3 regions of the Kocuria sp. HSID16901 genome follow, and region 2 is predicted to be linked to each of the others. Evidence: riboswitches for the same ligand, from Rfam matches in the RefSeq annotation. Region 2 holds a riboswitch; each other region holds the start of a gene.

Region 1 (6,265 bases), on a different contig from region 2:
GCCTGCGTCGTCCGCACTCCCCCAGGGGCGGCCAGGAAAAGCTCCCGCGCGCGCTCGGAGGCGGTATCACGGCGGATGTCCCATTCGTTGAGCCAGGCGTCCACCGACTCCGCGTGCACCGTGCGGACTCCGTCATGCAGGAACAGGCCGGCTCGGTCCAACTCACCCAGGATCGCGGGGATGCCGCCGGCCTTGTGGACGTGTTCGATGTGGAACTGCGTGGAGTTGGGTGCCACCTTGGCCAGGCACGGCACGCGCCGGGAGAGTTCGTCGATGTCCTTGAGATTGAAGTCCACCTCGGCCTCTTGCGCGGCGGCGAGGATGTGCAGAACCGTATTCGTCGAACCACCCATCGCGATATCCAGCGCCATCGCATTGGTGAAGGCGTTCTTGGTCGCGATATTCCGGGGGAGAACGGAATCGTCGTCGTCTTCGTAGTACTTCTTGGCGATCTCGACGACGGTGCGGCCCGCCTTGAGGAAGAGCTCGCGGCGGGCGACCTGCGTCGCGAGGGTCGTGCCGTTACCGGGCAAGGAAAGCCCCAGGGCCTCGGTGAGGCAGTTCATCGAGTTCGCCGTGAACATGCCCGAGCACGAGCCACAGGTCGGGCAGGCGTTTTCCTCGATCAGTCCGAGCTGCTCGTCGGTCACGGATTCATCGACCGCGTAGGACATCGCGTCCACCAGGTCGATGCGGTGCTCGATGACCCCCTCCACGGCGTTTCCGGATTCCATCGGGCCGCCGGAGACGAAGACCACCGGAATGTTCAAGCGCATCGCGGCCATGAGCATTCCGGGGGTGATCTTGTCGCAATTGGAGATGCACACCAGTGCGTCGGCCCGGTGCGCCTGAACCATGTATTCCACGGAGTCGGCGATGATGTCGCGGGAAGGCAAGGAGTAGAGCATGCCGTCGTGCCCCATGGCGATGCCGTCGTCCACCGCGATGGTATTAAATTCCTTGGCGACGCCGCCCGCCTCTTCGATCGCGCTGGCCACGAGCGAGCCCATGTTCTTGAGGTGAACGTGGCCCGGCACAAACTGCGTGAATGAGTTCGCGATCGCCACAATCGGCTTCCCGAAATCTTCCTTCTTCATACCGGTGGCGCGCCACAGAGCGCGGGCGCCTGCCATGTTGCGTCCGTGCGTCGAAGTCCTGGATCGCAGATCGGGCATGTGTACTCCTCCAAGGTGTTTTGCTTCGTCCCAGGGTACTCCCGCGATGTCTCACGCCCATGAACAGTCCGGGGTTTCTTGCATGATGAAACGCGAGCACAACGACGACGGTCCCGCCCCTGATACTTCAGGGACGGGACCGTAACCACGAGGTGACGTCGGGATCAGTGATCCTTGGGGTCGTCCTCCTCGTGAATGATGGTGGTGCTGCCACGACCCGTGTGATGGCGGTTGTCGCGGTGAGCTGCGGGGCGGTCCGCGACAATCGGGTACATGCCCGTGAATCCTTCACGCTCAGCGGCCAGTTCGCGTACGCGGGTGCGCACCACAAACCACCCAATGATCAAGGCCGGGATGATGATGATCATCGAAGCCAAGGTGTAGGTACCCACCGGATAGTCGAAGCCGATCAGCACGACCACACCAACGAGGAATACCAACGTAATCCAGTTGGTGAACGGTGCCCAGGGCGCCCGATACTCGGGCCGCTTGTACTTGCCCTGTTTGGCTAGCTGCACGAACTTCATGTGCGCCAACGCGATCGCGGCCCAACCGGCGATGATGCCGAGCGAGGCAATATTCAGCACGATTTCAAAGGCCTCGTCCGGGACGAAGTAGTTCAACACCACGCCCAACAGCGCGACACCCGCGGTCAGCAGAATGCCGCCGTAAGGAACGCCGGATTTGGTGAGGTGCTGTGCGAACTTCGGCGCGGAACCCGCCATCGACATCGAGTGAAGAATGCGTCCCGTGGAATATAGACCCGCGTTGAGCGAGGAGAGGGCCGCAGTGATGACGACGAGCTCCATGATCGGGCCAGCCGCGCTGACGTTGATCGAGGAGAAGAACGTCACGAACGGCGACTCATCCGCGCTGAAGGCCGTGTACGGCAGCAAAAGGCAGAGCAGGAAGATCGCGCCCACGTAGAAGACCGCGATACGCAGGATCACGGTGTTGATCGCCTTGGGGATCACCTTTTCCGCGTTCTTGGTTTCGCCCAACGTCGTACCCACCAGCTCGATGGAAGCGTACGCAAATACGACACCCTGCATGATGACCAGTGCCGGCATGATGCCGTTCGGGAAGAGGCCGCCGTTATCGGTGATCAGACCCAAGCCGCGGGGCGAACCGGTGGGCGTCCCGAAGATCACGAAGAAGATGGCCAGGACCAGGAAGGTCACCAGCGCGACGACCTTGATCAAGGCGAACCAGAATTCCATCTCGCCGAAGACCTTGACCGAAATCAAGTTCATGAGAACCACGATCACGATCACCAGGAGGGCAATCAGCCACTGTGGAATCGCGTCGATGAAGGCGCTGTATTGACCGAACCAGTGCACGTAGATCGCGATCGCGGTGGAGTCCACGATCGCGGTTGTGGCCCAGTTAAGCCAGTACATCCACCCGGAGACGTACGCCGCCTTTTCACCGTAGAACTCTCGGGTGTAGGAGACGAAAGAGCCTGAGGAGGGGCGGTGCACGACGAGCTCACCCAGAGCTCGAAGAATCAGATAGGCGATGATGCCGCAGAGGGCGTAGTCCAGAAACAGCGAGGGGCCGGCACTCGCGAGACGGCCACCGGCGCCCAAGAACAGGCCCGTACCGATAGCACCGCCGATCGCAATCATTTGGAGCTGACGAGGCCCGAGACTTTGATGGAAGCCCGCCTGCTCTTGTTCGAATGCGGATTCCTCCGGGTCCTTGCTCACCTGTTGTTGAGTCTTATCAGACATAAATTCCCTTTTAAGAGACGAGTCATCGCACGTTTCCGCCCGATACCCGTGCGAGACGGTGGGCATCGGTAGATGCGCGCGACGGCGATGTAGTTTCCCCTGTTTGGGGCGTGGTTCCCCAGTCCTCAGATTGAGCACAGAGCGATTCCCCGTGACCCACATGATCCTGGTGTGTAATCGACACCATAACCCCATTCGTCACAAATCGGTAACACGAAACAGTGGCGCAACAGCGTGTCACAGGCGTGATTTCAGCGCCCTCGATTGGATTCCCTAGTCAACGCCGGGAAAGGTGAATTGGGTACATCACCATCCCGAGCGGCCGAGAGACCTGGCTCTACGACGTCGCAGCAACCGAACCCTTTCCATGGGAGCGGTGCTCACGCCAGGATCGATGGAGGAATCATGTTGAGGAGCACCGATCGCATCCGGACGACCCACGTCGGGTCCCTGCCCCGCACCGACGAGCTGATCCAAGCCAATGCCCGACGCCGCGACGGCAAGATCACCGACGAAGAATTTCGTCGCACTTTGTCCGCCTCGGTGGATGACATCGTGGCCCGTCAGGTCGAGTGGGGCATCGACACCGTCAACGACGGCGAATACGGTCACGCGATGGTCGACGACATCGACTACGGCGCCTGGTGGCACTACTCCTTCGCCCGAACCGGGGGCCTTGAGACCGTCGACGGCGCCTCATTCCGGGAGATCCTCAGCGAGCCGGGCAACGGCCGGTACAACAGTTTCGCCGTGCGTCGAGACTGGAACCGCTTTGCGGACTTCTATCGTTCCATCGACCTCGGCAACGACCCAGACGGCGAATTTCCGATCGCGACCGGGCCGCTGACCTACGAAGGCCGGGACGCCGTAGAGACCGACATCGCGAATCTGAAATCCGCCGTCGATCAGAACGGCGCGTCGGAGGCCTTCGTGGCGTCCCTCTCCCCCGGATCAGCCTCCCGCATCGGCAATCGGTACTACGCGACGGACGAAGAGTTCATCTATGCCTGGGCCGATGTGCTTCACGAGGAATATAAGGCCATCACCGACGCCGGTTTCATTCTTCAGTTAGACGACCCGTCGATCGCCGAGGCGTGGGATCAGCTGGTCCCCGAGCCGAGCATCGACGAGTATCTCTCGTTCAATCGCCTCGCAATCGAGGCCGCAAACCATGCCCTGCGCGGCATACCCGAAGATCAGGTGCGCTTTCACCTGTGTTGGGGATCCTGGCACGGCCCCCACAGCACCGACATCGAGATCAAACATCTCATCGAGTCGCTCTTCACCATTAATGCCGGGGCTTACGTCTTCGAAGCCGGCAACGTCCGCCACGCTCACGAGTGGAAGGCGTGGGAAGACGTCGCCCTCCCCGAGGGAAAGATCATTGTGCCCGGAGTCGTGTCCCATTCGACCAATGTGGTCGAGCACCCCGAACTCGTTGCTCAGCGCATCGAGCAGTTCGCTTCCGTGGTGGGGCGGGAGAACGTCGTCGCGGGTACCGACTGCGGTTTGGGCGGACGGCTTCACCCGGATATCGCGGAGGCCAAGATCCGTTCGCTCGTGGAGGGTGCCCGCATCGCGAGCGATCGTCTGTTCTAGAGTGGGACGCGACATTGTGTTGCCTCACAAAGGACAAACGACATGAACACCGTTTCCTCTCACTTCACCGACGGTTCCGCCAAGGTGGGCCATCCGAGCGAGATCCTCAGCCCGGTGTCCGGCGAAGTCATCAGGATTGAGCACGTCGCAGATCCCGTTTTCGCGCAAAAGATGATGGGCGAAGGATTCGGGGTCCAGAATCCGACAAACGGAGACATCGTCGCTCCCGTCAGCGGCACGGTGACCGTGGCAACGAGCAGCAAGCACGCCCTCGGCATCAAAACCGAGGACGGCCTAGAGGTGCTGTTGCACCTGGGCATCGACACCGTGGAACTGCGAGGCGAGCCCTTCGACATCGAGATCGTCAAGGGCGATCGTGTAGAGGCCGGGCAATCCGTGGGCACCATGGACCTCAAAGCCATCGAGGACGCAGGCAAGGACACGACGGCGATCGTCGTCATCACCAACTCCGCGGATCGGCTGAGCTCACTGAACGTACAGGGCGGCGAGATCTCTGCGGGCGCGGTCGCCGCGTCGGCGACCGTTAAGGACTAGCCGAAAGGGATCGCCGCCACGCACCCCGTGGGTGCCCCCGTCAGGTGCGAAAAGCTACTCTTGTGTGTACCCCACGCCACATCGGCGTGGGGTACGACTCAATGAGGAGCCAGAACCATGAGCGAACTCCCAGAGGAACCCGTCGAGATTCTCGCCCCGGTCTCCGGCGAGGTCATCGATATCACCGCCGTCCCCGACCCCGTTTTCTCAGGGAAAATGGTGGGTGAAGGCCTTGGCATCAGCGAACCACACGGCTCAGAGATCGTGGCGCCGGTCGGCGGCACCGTAACGATGGTTGCGTCGTCGGGCCACGCGCTCGGCCTCAAGACGTCGTCCGGCCTGGAATTCTTGATCCACCTTGGCATCGACACCGTGGAACTTCACGGGAAACCCTTTGACCTGCGAGTCGCCAAAGGCGACGAGGTGGCTGCGGGCCAGGCACTCGGCACTGTGGATGTCCCCGCAATCCGCGAAGCCGGGAAGGACCCCACGGTGATCTTGGTGATCACCAACTCCGCCAAGAGACTCAGCCACTGGACCGTGGATCGCGGCGAGGCAGAAGCCGGTCAACCCATCGCCGCGGCCACCGCCAAGGTTGCGCAACCGGCCGAGAAATCCAGTAGTACTTCCGGCGCCACGGCGGCGAGCGCTACCGGAAGCGCCGAGGGCACCGCGACCCCACCAGACAACCCGTCGGAGACTCGCCCCGAGGAACTCACCGGCTATGACGCCTTGGCGTGGGACATCATTCATCACGTGGGCGGCGAGGACAATATCCGAAGCGTCACCCACTGCATCACCCGCGTGCGTTTCTACCTTAGAGATGACCAGAAGGCCGATGACGCAACCGTGGCCAACCTGGACGGCGTCATCGACGTCGCCAAGGGTGCCGGTCAATATCAGGTGGTCATCGGGCCTGCCGTGGAGGACGTGTACGCCGCCATCGAGAACCAGTTGGGCGATGCCGCGACCGCCGAAGACGCCTCGGCCGAAGAATCCGCCGCGGAACGCCCCGATACCGCTTGGGGGTGGGTCAAACACGGGTTCAGCTCGCTCATCGGAGTCATCACGGGATCGATGATCCCAATCATCGGGTTGCTCGCGGCCGCAGGAATTCTCAAGGGCATCCTGTCGCTGCTCCTGACCTTCGGCGTCACCACGGAGAATTCACAGACCTACGCGCTGATCGACGCGATGTCCGGA
Region 2 (6,265 bases):
GCGTACTTTTCTGGAGCCATGTTTGCCACGGCACCGACGAGCAATCCGCCCGCGGAGCCGCCTTCGGCCACGATGTGCTGCTCGTCCGCCCACGGCTGTTCCGCCAGGTAATCCGTGACGGCGATGAAATCCGTAAACGAGTTCTCTTTGTTCAGCTTCTTGCCTTGGAGATACCACTCGCGCCCCAGCTCGCCACCGCCGCGCACATGGGCCACCACGTACACAACGCCGCGGTCCAGCAAACTCAGCCGGGCAATGGAAAACCCGGGATTGGAACTCGCCTCATAGGAACCGTAACCGTACTGCAGTACCGGGTGCGGGACCGTGAGGTCGAGGTCCGCCCGGTGCACCACCGAAACGGGAATTTGGGTGCCGTCCGGGGCCGTGGCCCACTCGCGGCGTGCGACGTAGTCTTCGGTGCGGAAACCACCCAACACCGGGGTCTCGCGCCGCAACTCGAGTCGGTCTGACTCTGGGAAATAGTCGTAGCGTCGCCACGGAGTCACGTAGGAGATGTACCCCAAGCCAATCACAGGGGAGTGGAGCGACATCGCGGAGATCTTCGCGGTATAGAGCTCATCGGCTGAAAAAGGCTCGACGACGGCGGGAAGCGGTGTGCCGGCGATCGCCGATGCGACGTCGGCCAGCGGGGACACCCCAACCTTTTCAACACCGCCCTCACGCATGCTGAGTGCCAGGTGGGTCCGATTCACCATGAAGCCGTTGATCCGGCGCGTGGAGGATCCGGGGAGCAAAACTGTCCCGACGCGGCGCAAGGCCTCGATCGATCCGGCCTCCCACGCATCGGCCAGAGCCACGGCCAGCAACTCACCATTGGGGGCACCCGAATCGTGATTCACGAGCAGGTACGTGGTGCCGAGAACATCGACCGGATCGGCCTCGTAGAGCACCCGTTCCTCGCGGGGGACGACGACGCGCGGCCGGGGCGCCGAGTGGCCGTTCAACTCCGAGAGCGGAAGGATCCTGGTCTCGTTGTATTCCGAGCATCCGGCATCGAGGATCAGATGTTGCTCGTCGGAGGCGACTTCGGCGCCAAGCCAGAGGGCTACGTCGGGCTCGTTCCACAGGGAGATATCCTCCGCGGCATCCGTACCCAAGCGGTGCGCGCGAACCTCGTAGGGCCGCCAGGATGAATCGACCACGGAATAGATCACATGAGAGCCGTCTGGGGTCAGGAAACCACCAGCAAACACTCCGTGGAGGACATCCGGAAGGAGCGTGCCGGTCGTCAGATCCTTGACGTATTGATCGAAGCGTTCATCTCCGGTCTCGTCCACGGAATACGTCAGGTAGCGTCCGTCGCGGGTCACCTGGAAAGCCCCCAGCGAGAAGAACGGCAGGTCGGCGGCAACCTCATTGCAGTCCAGCAGGACCTCTTCGCCCTCCAGGGGCGCATCCACCGGTACCTGTGGCGGGGTCCAGTCCTGAGCCGTGTCGCCGGTGTTGTGGGCGGGGACGCGGCAGAAGATGGCGTAGTCGGCGCCCTCACGGGTCCGCTGGAAATACCACCAATCGCCAAGGCGATTTGGCACCGACAGATCCGTCTCCTGGGTGCGGTCCTTGATCTCCTGCACGATGGACGAACGGAGATCCCCGAGGCCCTCGGTGAGAGCCTCGGCGTAGGCGTTCTCGGCCTTCAGATAGTCGAGAACGGCGGGGTCGTCTTTCGCCCGGAGCCATTCGTAGTCGTCGACGAATTCATCGCCGTGCATCAACCGTTGGGTGGGGACCTTGCGGGTTTGGGGCGGCTGTGCCGCGGAATTCCACTGCGGGCCATGCACGGTGCGTGATTCAGCTGAAGTCATGCGCCCAGTCTAGTAATCCGCACACCCTCGCCTGGCGGCCGTCAGCCCTGGGCGGACTCGGCGCGTTGCCTGGAACGGCGCGTCAGCGGGTACAGAACGGCCAGCAGAACCAGCCAGACGGCGCCGATGATCAGAGACATCCTGGTGTCCTCGAAGAACCCGAGCAAGACGATCACGAACACCATGAATGCCAAAGCCGCCCACGAGGCAACCGGCCACAGCGGCGTCGGGAACGGAGACGGCCCCGTGTCTTCGCGTCGACGTTGCCGCCGCATCGCAAGGTGCGTCACGAGAATCATGACCCACACCAGCACGGTCGCAAAGGTGACGAGTGTTGCGACGTAGAGGAAAGCGTTTTCGAAGAAGATGTTGACGAGCACACCCACGACCAACACGAGACCCATCGCGGCCACCGTCATTCGGGGTGTGCCGCCGGGTGAGACTCGAGTGAACGAGCGCGGAGCCAGCCCTCGCTGAGCCAAACCGAACAGCATGCGGCCCGCACCGTAGATGTCTGAGTTAATCGCCGAGACGGCGGCGGTCAGGACCACCACATTGAGGATGTGTGCCGCCGCAGGAATGCCGAGCCCAGAGAAGATCTGCACGAAGGGCGACCCCTCATTACCGATGCTGCTCCACGGGTAGAGGGACATGATGACGCCCATGGCCAGAACGTAGAACAGGAGAATCCGCACGGGCACGGTGTTGATGGCCCCCGGGATGGACTTGCCCGGATTCTCCGCTTCCCCCGCGGTAATACCGATGGTTTCGACGCCGCCAAAGGCGAACATCACCACGGTGAAGCACGCAAGGAATCCGGTGAATCCGTGCGGGAAGAAACCACCCTGTTCCCACAAATTGGTGACCGACGGCTGCACCTGATCGTGCAGGGAGATGCCGAAGATCATGAGCGCGATGCCGCCCACGATCATCGCGATGATCGCGCCCACCTTGACGATGGTGAGCCAGAATTCCACCTCGCCATATACTTTGACCTTCGTCAGGTTGATCCCCATGATGATGGCGACCACCGCGACGATCCAGACCCAGCTGGGCGAACCCGGGAACCAGAAGCGCATATAGAGGGAAAAGGCGGTCACGTCGGCCACCGCGACGAGAGCCATTTCGAAGGCGAAGCTCCAGCCTGTGACGAATCCGGCCCAGCGGCCGAGGTACTGCGTCGCGTAATCCGAGAACGATCCGGGCACCGGGTGCACCATGGCCATCTCACCCATGGCACGCATGACCATAAAGACCGCGGCACCGCCGATCACGTAAGCGAGCAGAACGGACGGACCGGCGAATTGAATCGCGTCCGCCGAGCCGAGGAAGAGCCCGGTGCCAATGGCGGAACCGAGAGCGATGAAACGAATATGTCGCAAAGTGAGACCACGGTGGAGCGAGCTCCGGGTTTGCGGTGCGGGGTCGGTGGTGGCCGACGAGTGGGTCTGCGGGGTAGAACTGCGTTCTTGCACGGTCTTCCTTTGCGCTCGTGACCGTTATGGCTCACGATCGGTCCTTGAATCTGACTCTGGATAGGTTACGCAACTGCACCGAGCCACGTCATAAATGTCACGACGTGTCACGCGCGCTTAGCATCCGGCCCAAGCTTGACCCGTTGCCCCTGCCCGGAGAAAACTTGAATCAGGTCAAGAGAGCCAGTGACAAGCCCCAGCTTGCTGGCCGGCAACCCTCCAACCGCGGTGGGGTGCCCTGGGTGAGGACCAGGTGGTCGTGAAAATGCGGCCACAAGCGCGGGCGCGGTGTGCCCGGTCATCACGTGAGTGAGCTTCGCATTCCCCGGTGCATCGGATGATGTCGGGTTGACCCGGGCTGACGCACAGACCGGTCGCTCCATGCCCTTGATAACTCAGGAGCAGAACATGAGCACGGAAACGACCAACCTTCCTACGCCGAATAGCCCCCAGGGCTGGAAATTCGAAACTCAGCAGATTCACGCGGGCCAGGAGCCTGACTCCGCGACCGGTGCGCGGGCCCTGCCGATTTACCAGACCACGTCCTTCGTCTTCCAGAATTCCGAGCAAGCGGCACATCGCTTTGGTCTCAAGGAATTGGGGCCGATCTATTCGCGTTTGACTAACCCGACCCAAGAAGCGGTCGAGAACCGGCTAGCTGCCCTCGAAGGCGGCGTGGGAGCCTTGCTCGTCGCATCGGGTCAGGCCGCGAGCACCATCGCGATCCTCAACGTGGCGCAAGCCGGAGACCACATCGTCGCAAGCCCGAGCCTGTACGGAGGAACCTACAACCTCCTCAAGCACACACTCGGCACCTACGGGATTGAAACGACCTTCGTTGAGGACTTCGACGATCCCGAATCGTGGCGAGCCGCCGTGCGGCCAAACACCAAGGCGTTCTACGGTGAGACGGTTCCCAACCCCCGCAGTGATGTCCTCGACATCGAGGGAATCGCTCAGGTGGCCCACGAATCCGAGGTTCCGTTGATCGTGGACAACACCGTTCCGACCCCGTATCTGTTGCGTCCCTTCGAATGGGGTGCCGACGTCGTCGTGCATTCGGCCACGAAGTATCTGGGTGGGCACGGAACGAGCCTCGGTGGCGTGATCATCGATTCGGGCGCTTTCGACTACTCGCGATACCCGGAGCGTTTCCCGCAGTTCAACCAGCCCGACCCGAGCTACCACGGCTTGGTCTTCGGCGAAGACCTCGGTCCGAATGGTGTTTTCGGGGTCAATCTCTCCTACATCCTGCGCGCTCGCGTGAGTCTGTTGCGGGATCTTGGGTCCTCCATTTCGCCGACCAACGCTTTCAATATCGCCGTTGGCTTGGAGACGCTGTCCTTGCGCATCGAGCGCCACGTCGAGAATGCCCGTGCCGTGGCGCGGTGGCTCGAGGCTCGTCCGGAAGTGACCAAGGTGCATTATGCCGGCCTCGAATCTTCCCGCTGGTACGAGCGGGGCCTCAAGTACGCCCCCCGCGGCGTCGGAGCCATCGTGGGATTCGAAGTTGAGGGAGGGGCCGAGCCCGCTCAACGATTTGTGGACTCCCTGACCTTGCACTCGAATGTGGCCAATATCGGTGACGTTCGTTCCCTCGTCATCCACCCCGCGTCGACGACGCACTCCCAGCTTTCCGAGAGCGAGCTGCGGGACGCGGGCGTGGCGCCGGGCTTCGTCCGTTTGTCCGTGGGTCTGGAACATATCGATGACATCCTCGCGGACTTGGACAACGGCTTCGCGCAACTGCGGCAGGCCAACACTTCCGCTGAGAGTGCGGCCTCGGCGGGAGCTACGCGCTAGGCGTCAGGAGGTTTAGTGACGATCGCAGGTACCCGGCCGGACCAGGCCGCGCTGTGGGACGAAGGGGTTGCCCGGTGCTTCGGCATCGGGGACCTTCGTCTCGAGAGCGGTGCGGTCATCCCGGACGCCGAACTCTTTTTTGAGACGTGGGGAGTCCTGAACGACGACGCCAGCAACGCCGTCTTGGTGCTGCACGCCCTCACCGGCGACACCCACGCTGCCCGCGGTCAGGCCTCCGAGAGCACCCCCGAGCTGCAACGCCTGGCGGCCGCGCAGGAGGGATGGTGGGAGGGCCTGATCGGGCCTGGTGCCGCGATCGACACTAACCGCTATTTTGTGGTGTGTCCCAATATTCTGGGTGGTTGTTACGGATCTACCGGCCCGGCGTCTCCGGCGCCCGCCTCCGTGGATCCGGATCGCGAACCGTGGGGTTCGCGATTCCCTCTCGTGACCATCCGAGATTCCGTGAAGGCCGAGGCGGTCTTGGCGGATGCCCTCGGGATCGAACGATTTTCGCTGGTGATTGGCGGTTCCATGGGCGGGGCACGGGCGATGGAATGGGCGGTGACCTTCCCTGAACGGGTGGGGCATTGTGCCGTGATCGCCTGCGGCCCAGAGGCGACGGCGGAGCAACTGTCTTGGGGGCAGGCTCAGAGCCTCGCGATTCGTCAGGACCCCGATTTCTCAGGCGGGGATTACTACGCGGGTCCAGGCCCGGTCCATGGATTGGGACTGGCCCGGCGGATCGCCCACATCACGTACCGTTCGGCCTCGGAACTTCACGAACGCTTCGGTCGCTTTCCTCAAGATGACGAAGACCCTACCGGCCCCTGCGTTAACCGCCGTGGGCGTTATCGGGTGGAAAGCTATCTCGATCACCATGCTTCGAAGCTGGCAGGCCGTTTCGACGCCAACTCCTATCTGGTCGTCAACGATGCTCTGATGAGCCACGACATTTCCCGAGGGCGGGGAACTCTTCAGGAGGCCTTGGCCCGATCCACGTGCGGCTGGAGCGTCATCGCCGTCGATTCGGACCGTCTGTTTTATCCCCGAGAATCGGAAAGTTTGGCCGTAGCCCTCCCTCGGTCCGTTCCGGTGCACACCGTGTCGTCCCCGAGCGGCCACGACGGTTTCCTCATCGAGACCGCCCAGATCGCCAAC
Region 3 (6,265 bases), on a different contig from region 2:
GCCCACATCATGACCAAACGTGCGGCCATGTGGGGCCGAACCGCGTGGAATCGTTGATTCGATCCCGCACCGAGCACGGCGGAAGCCGCCAAGTGTGAGGAAGAGAAGGGGTCTTTGGCGACGGAACCCGTCAGAAAAATGAGGACCGCGGTGACCCCTTGGGCAATGGCTCCGCGGAACGGGTCGATCCGCACGAGACGGTCGGCGATGGTGTGGCTGATGCGCCAACTTCCGAGCAAGCAGCCGATCACCATCATGACGCCCAACAGAAGGCAACACCACATGGCCTGGACCTGGCTGAGGGGTTGGCCGATCGAGAGAAACATCATCGCGGCGATGATCATGACGCGATGACCGAAATATATGCCGTGACCCAGGGAAATGGCCGAGGCGCTGAGCGTGAGAACGAACCGTGACTGACGATGGATGCCGTCCGGACCCGCATGCTGGAAGAGGTTGACGAGGGGGATGACCAGAATCCAGGCAAGGGTGAAGGCGGCCAGCGGAGCGATGACCAACGGCAGAATGACGTCGATCAGCGGACGTGCGGTGATACTGGCATGGTCCCCGAGCCCAACGTGTTGGGTGGCCCAGAGCGCTCCTACGATCGCCCCGAAGAGGGCATTAGTCGACGACGAAGGAACCCGACGCCACCAGGTGATCAACTCCCACAGGATAACCGTCAGAAGAGACGACGTCAGCACCGCCAGGCCGATCGAGTCGTGAGGAATGTCGAGCCACAAAAACGTGCTCGATGAGAAGGTGAGGGCTCCGACTGCGAGGCCGAGGACGTTGAAGAACGCGTTGAGGCCGAGGGCAATCTTGGGCGTTAGGGCGCGGGCGCGAACCGGCACCGCGATGGAATTCGAGGCGTCGTGGAAGCATACGATCGCGGTGAAGCCTAGGAGGAAAACCCCGCACACGGCGAAGAGGACGTAGGCCACCCTACGACTCCTGAACGAGGATTCGCCCCACGTCGGTTGCGACCTGGCGAACGCTCAACGAGGCCGTCTGGAGCTTATCCGTGAATTGAGCCTCTTTGATGTACGACGCCGGTTTGAGCCGGTCCATCATGTCCGCTTGGTAGAGGTCGGTGGTGCGGATCGACTGTTTCGACATGCGAAGCACCTCGATCCAGTACTCGTCCAGCCCCTCGAGATCGGAGAGATGACGCATCGCTTCGGTCGTGAGTGAAGCCTGACGCTGAAGGAGGTCGAGCAAATCGGACGCGCGGGAGGAGAAGCGATCCAAGTTATGGATGCGAATGATGTGGGTTGCGGACGTCAAGGATTCCGTGGCCTGGTTGAGGCGCTGGGCCAGTTGGTAGAGGTCGGCGCGAGGTAGGGGAAGTACGAAGGCGCTACGGACCGTGGTCATCAGGGCGAAAAAGTGATCGGTCGACTTTCCTTCGATCTCGAGCGCCTGTTGGAACACGTCCTCGTGGTCAGAGGCCGGTGAGCCCATCATGCGGGAGGTGGCCGAGGTCGCGTCCACGACGAGCTGAGCCATCTCGGCTAGGAGCACAAGAGCCCTATTCTCTTGTGGAAAGAGGCGAATTGCCACGCTGAGCCTTCCAAAGTTCTGTCGTCATCGTCTTTAAGATAACCGCCCAGGGTTAACAAGTTGACCTCGGCGGCTTCATGACGCGCGGAGAGGTTACGTTCCTCCACGCGTGCGCGCGAAAAACGCCCCCGACGGCGTCGGAGGCGTTCTCGAAGGTTTATGGGGCACTGGACCGGGTGCGCCTCTCGGCGGAAGGCCGCTCGTAGCGGCTAAATGATGGAGCCCGGGGCAACCTGCGGCCCAGTGCCTTACATCCAGTGTGGCCCTCGGCTTGGGGGACTGTCAACGAGCACCAGTGGGTGCCGGCTCACGCAACAAGGGGACGGACCATATGGTCCGTCCCCTTGCCCAAGGCAACGTTGCCGTTGCCCCTTAAAGCTTTTCGTCTTAGCGAGCCTGGTGACCCTGGAGGGTCTTGAACCAGGCCGCGCCTTCGCCCTTCCAGAGGTTCACGGAGGCGATGATCAGGAGGACCACGCCGACGATGCCGCTAAAGTTGCCGCCGATCAGGGAGACGATGAAGCTGATGATCAGCAGGATCGTGATGACCAAAGTGGCAATCCGGCCCCAGTTCTTGCCCTTGCGAACGGCCACACCGGCGAAGATCAAGACGAGACCCAAGATAATGTCGACGACTCCGAGGCCGATGAGGGCTCCCGGGGGGATGCCCTGGAGGGCATCGGCTGCTTCGGTCGACGCGCTGGCGGCGAGTCCGCCGAGCATCCCGAAGAGACCGCCGAGAATTGTCAGACCACCGACGATGAAGATCAGCACGGACGCCGTCTTGACCGATTTCGGGCGGTCCAACGGGCTGCGCTGACCGAAGTCACTGCCCTGATACTGCGGCTGACCGTAACCCGGCTGGCCGGCGGGCTGATTTCCGCCCTGGTACTGCGGGGTTCCCTGCTCGGGACCGCCGTTGAACTGAGGGGGCTGGTTTCCCGTGGGGTTCGGGTGGTTCTCTGACATTGTTACCTCTCGAGGGGCGAAACTCTGGTGACTTTCCTATGTAATCACGGAATTATCCGCACCACAATGAAAGTTACTTGGGTGTAGACCAAATTTGGACTAGTCTGTTCTTTATCGATTTCCGACTAAAGGGCTGAAACTGGCGAATGAGGGAGCCATGGCGAAGATTGGTCAGTGGGGAGTCGTGGCTCTGGTGGGTGTTCTGACCCTCGGATGCGCGGCCTACATGTCCACGGATGCCCGGGTGGGCCTGGCCTCGGACGGCCCAGCGCCGGCGGCTTGGTCGAGCGTGGAAGCAACGCACATCAACCACCATCAGCCCGGTGCGCCCACGGCCGTGATGTACATCGACTATCAGAGTCGATACGCCGAGGAGGCCTACCGAACTTTCTATGAGGCGGGGCGGAGGCTCAGCGGCCGCATGAACCTCGACATCAAGAACTATCCCCTGAGTCTTCACGGATCTGCCGTCCCGGTTGCCTATGCGATGGAGGCTGCAGAGCGGCTGGATCGGTTTCCGGAGATGGCGGATCTTCTCCTGCGCCACCGGTCGGAGTGGGAAGGGGCGGGCGGCCCGTACGCGTTGTTCGAATGCCTCGTGAGATTCGCGGCCTCCCTCGGTATCGACCCAGGGCGGTTCCTGGAGGAAATGGACAGTCCCGAGGTGAAGCAGGCCGTGGAGGCGCAGCGCGACGAAGCGGAAGCGCTGGACATCGCAGGAGCCCCTGCATTCGTGGTGGATGGATTGGTGGTACGGGATTTGGATGCAAATTGCAGTCTGGACCGCATGATCCACACCTTCGAAGAGATGACAGATGATGAGTGAGTTTGTGTCTCCAGCGTGAGCAAGAATTGACGGTCCTCGCTCACATTTCGTCTCGAGAAGGTTAGTTCCGAAATGTTTCCCGCGCGTGACGTCACGTCGTCTTACCTGACGACACTCGACATTTCGCGTCAAATCCTTGAGGAACACCAAAGCCGCGGGCTTGAATAGCACCGTATCTATCCAGAGTGACTGAGAGACCTGGCTCGACGACGTCACAGCAACCACCGTGAGACGAATTACTCTCGTCGCATATTCACGGAAAGGTGCTCCCGCCAGGACCGATGGAGTGCATTGAACCTCGGTCGGCGGTAGCGGGGTCGACGATCGACCCTCTCTTCGCCGTCGGCCGCACGGTTTTCACGCTGCATCGGGCGTATCCGAAAGGAGAACCCGCCGTGAAACCACACCACCCACCGGCACTTTCCTTCGAGTTATATCCGCCGCGAGGGCGGATCAGCGAAGAGAAATTGGCCGCGACCGTCGAGAAATTAGAAGAGGTTCGGCCCGATTACGTCTCGGTGACCGCCGCCGTGGACGGACAACGACGCCGGCAAAGCCTCAGATTGCTGGACCATCTGGTTCATCGCACCGGCCTTCGCCCGTTGGCCCACGTGATCGCCACCGGACAACCCGCCCCGAAGCTCCACGAGTTGATCGGCGAGATGATTGATCTCGGGGTTCGGGGGTTCCTGGCGCTCCGTGGAGATAGGCCAGAGGGCCACCACCTGCTCTCCGAGGAACTTCCCTTCGCCCGTCATCTGGTCGAGCTCATTCGCGACGTCGAGCGGCAAAGAGTGCCCGAATTGTGCGCCGGACGGCTCGCCGTCGGAGTTGCGGCCTATCCGGTCCGTCACCCGGATTCCTCGAGCATCCACCAGGACACCGAGGTGCTGCTCGCCAAACAGCGAGCCGGTGCGGACTTTGCGATCACGCAGGTCTATACGGACCCGACGCACTACTCCGACCTTGTCACCCGCGCCTCGGCCAACGGGGTGGACCTGCCGTTGGTTCCCGGGATCCTTCCGGTGACCAGCCTGAAGAGGTACCTCCGGGTGTGTGAACTCGCGGGCCTCGCGCCGGATGCGGATTTCGCTCATCGACTCGAAACCGCCCGTACCGAAGCCGAGAGGCTGGCCGTCGGCGTGGATCACGCAGAATACTTCGCCCGCCAAGCCCTCGACGCCGGAGCACCCGGACTTCACCTTTACACCTTCAACGAACATCGAGCTGCCCTCGAGCTCGTAGACCGTCTCGGTTTGCGTGCCGGACGCACCGAATCCCCACTGACTTCTCAGGAGAACATCGTGACCCAGCGCCAGAATGAACAGACCAGCCAGCAGACTGTCCCGGAAGCAAACCCTGCCGAGGCTAGGCGGCGCGTACCTTCCGCGACCATCGTGGGGTATCCGCGAATTGGACCCGATCGAGAGATCAAACGTGCGCTCGAGAAGTACTGGAGCGGTACCCATGGACGGGACGATCTAGCGAACGCCGTGAAGGGAGTGAGGAGCGCGGCCACGGAAAGGCTCGAACGGCTGGGGCTGACCGACGCGGCGTCGATCCCGGCCTCGTGGGCCCTCTACGACCAGGTGCTCGACGTCGTGTTGGCCACCGGCGCAGTTCCTCGACGCCTCGCGGATCTGCGTGACGACGCCGGGGCTCTGGACGAAGACGCCGCCTTTGTTCTGGCCCGTGGCGATGACGCCCATTCGCCGCTCGAAATGACCAAATGGTTCGACACGAACTATCACTACCTGGTGCCGGAAATTGGTCCGGAGACCCCGTTGAGTGCGAATACGAGCGAGTTTGGCCGACAGTTGCAGGACGCGGCGTCGTCGGGATCCCCGGAGAAGCTCCGGCCCGCACTGGTTGGTCCGATCACGTTCTTGCTCCTTTCCAAGGCGGACGATGACGCCCCGGAGGGGTTCGACCCACTGAGCCGCCTTCAGGATCTGACCGAGGTCTATCGGCAGATCATTGCGGACTTGGGTGCGGCCGGAGCCGACTGGGTTCAACTCGACGAACCGGGACTGGTGGCGGACGTCGACCGTCCGGATCTCGCGGAGGCGGTGCGTGAAACGTACCGTCAGCTCACCGAATCTCGCGGTGATGGACGCCCCTCCCTCCTGGTCACCACGCCTTATGGAGATGCCGAGGGGTTGTTGGAGCCTTTGGTCGAGAGCGGCGTCGAAGCGGTTCATGTGGACCTCACTTCGGGGCCCGAGCGCGGCGTCCTCCGAGACCTTTCCCCAGAGCAGCTCGCACTGTTTACCCGTCCAGACTCCCCGACGTTGGTGGCCGGCGTCGTCAATGGGCGCAACGTGTGGCGCACGGATCTTCGTCGTGCCTTCGACCTGGTGGAACGGTTACGGGACGCAGGAGCGCGCGTTTCGGTGTGCACCTCGACCTCCCTTATTCACGTCCCTCACGACGTCGAGCGGGAAACACGTCTGTCCGAGGCGCCGAAGCGATGGTTGGCCTTCGCGGACCAAAAGGTCGAGGAAACGGTCGCCCTCGCCCGAGGCCTTGCGGAAGGCGGAGACGCGATCGAGGAGCAACTTCGGGAGTCGGACGAGGCTCTGCGCCACCGTGCTGAGACCGAGGGTGTGCGACGGATCGAAATCCGCGAACGACGCGCTCGCCTTTCAGAAGACGATGCCCGCCGCGAACCCTTCGAGGTGCGTCGGGAAGCTCAAGAGCAGCGCGGGGTTGCCGCGGACTTGCCCCAGATTCCCACCACGACCATTGGCTCCTTCCCACAGACCCCGGAATTGCGGGCCGTGCGTTCCGCCCATCGCGCCGGCCGCGTTTCCGATGCGGATTACGACTCCCGGCTTCGGCAGGAAATTCGCGAGGTCATCTCCCTGCAAGAGGACATCGGCCTGGACCTTTTGGTGCACGGCGAGC

What was found. A riboswitch is a leader RNA that binds a small molecule or an ion and turns the genes downstream of it on or off. The one in region 2 is predicted to bind S-adenosylmethionine.
Region 1: linked by a shared signal. The riboswitch ahead of D8M21_RS06040 (cobalamin-independent methionine synthase II family protein) and the one ahead of D8M21_RS07160 (bifunctional o-acetylhomoserine/o-acetylserine sulfhydrylase) in region 2 are both predicted to bind S-adenosylmethionine.
Region 3: linked by a shared signal. The riboswitch ahead of metE (5-methyltetrahydropteroyltriglutamate--homocysteine S-methyltransferase) and the one ahead of D8M21_RS07160 (bifunctional o-acetylhomoserine/o-acetylserine sulfhydrylase) in region 2 are both predicted to bind S-adenosylmethionine.

The regions. Positions count from the first base shown of each region.
Region 1 covers NZ_RBLM01000003.1:199,889-206,153, reverse strand. Annotated here, with positions in the region: gene ilvD (dihydroxy-acid dehydratase) at 1-1,175, opposite strand, end outside; gene D8M21_RS06045 (amino acid permease) at 1,340-2,908, opposite strand; SAM riboswitch class I at 3,215-3,309, shown strand; gene D8M21_RS06040 (cobalamin-independent methionine synthase II family protein) at 3,314-4,507, shown strand; gene D8M21_RS06035 (PTS sugar transporter subunit IIA) at 4,550-5,062, shown strand; gene D8M21_RS06030 (glucose PTS transporter subunit IIA) at 5,180-6,265, shown strand, end outside.
Region 2 covers NZ_RBLM01000004.1:114,834-121,098, reverse strand. Annotated here, with positions in the region: gene D8M21_RS07170 (S9 family peptidase) at 1-1,826, opposite strand, end outside; gene D8M21_RS07165 (amino acid permease) at 1,868-3,301, opposite strand; SAM riboswitch class IV at 3,474-3,587, shown strand; gene D8M21_RS07160 (bifunctional o-acetylhomoserine/o-acetylserine sulfhydrylase) at 3,710-5,104, shown strand; gene metX (homoserine O-acetyltransferase MetX) at 5,120-6,265, shown strand, end outside.
Region 3 covers NZ_RBLM01000003.1:298,679-304,943, forward strand. Annotated here, with positions in the region: gene D8M21_RS06460 (inorganic phosphate transporter) at 1-944, opposite strand, end outside; gene D8M21_RS06465 (DUF47 domain-containing protein) at 946-1,563, opposite strand; gene D8M21_RS06470 (hypothetical protein) at 1,951-2,532, opposite strand; gene D8M21_RS06475 (DsbA family protein) at 2,690-3,358, shown strand; SAM riboswitch class I at 3,532-3,646, shown strand; gene metE (5-methyltetrahydropteroyltriglutamate--homocysteine S-methyltransferase) at 3,754-6,265, shown strand, end outside.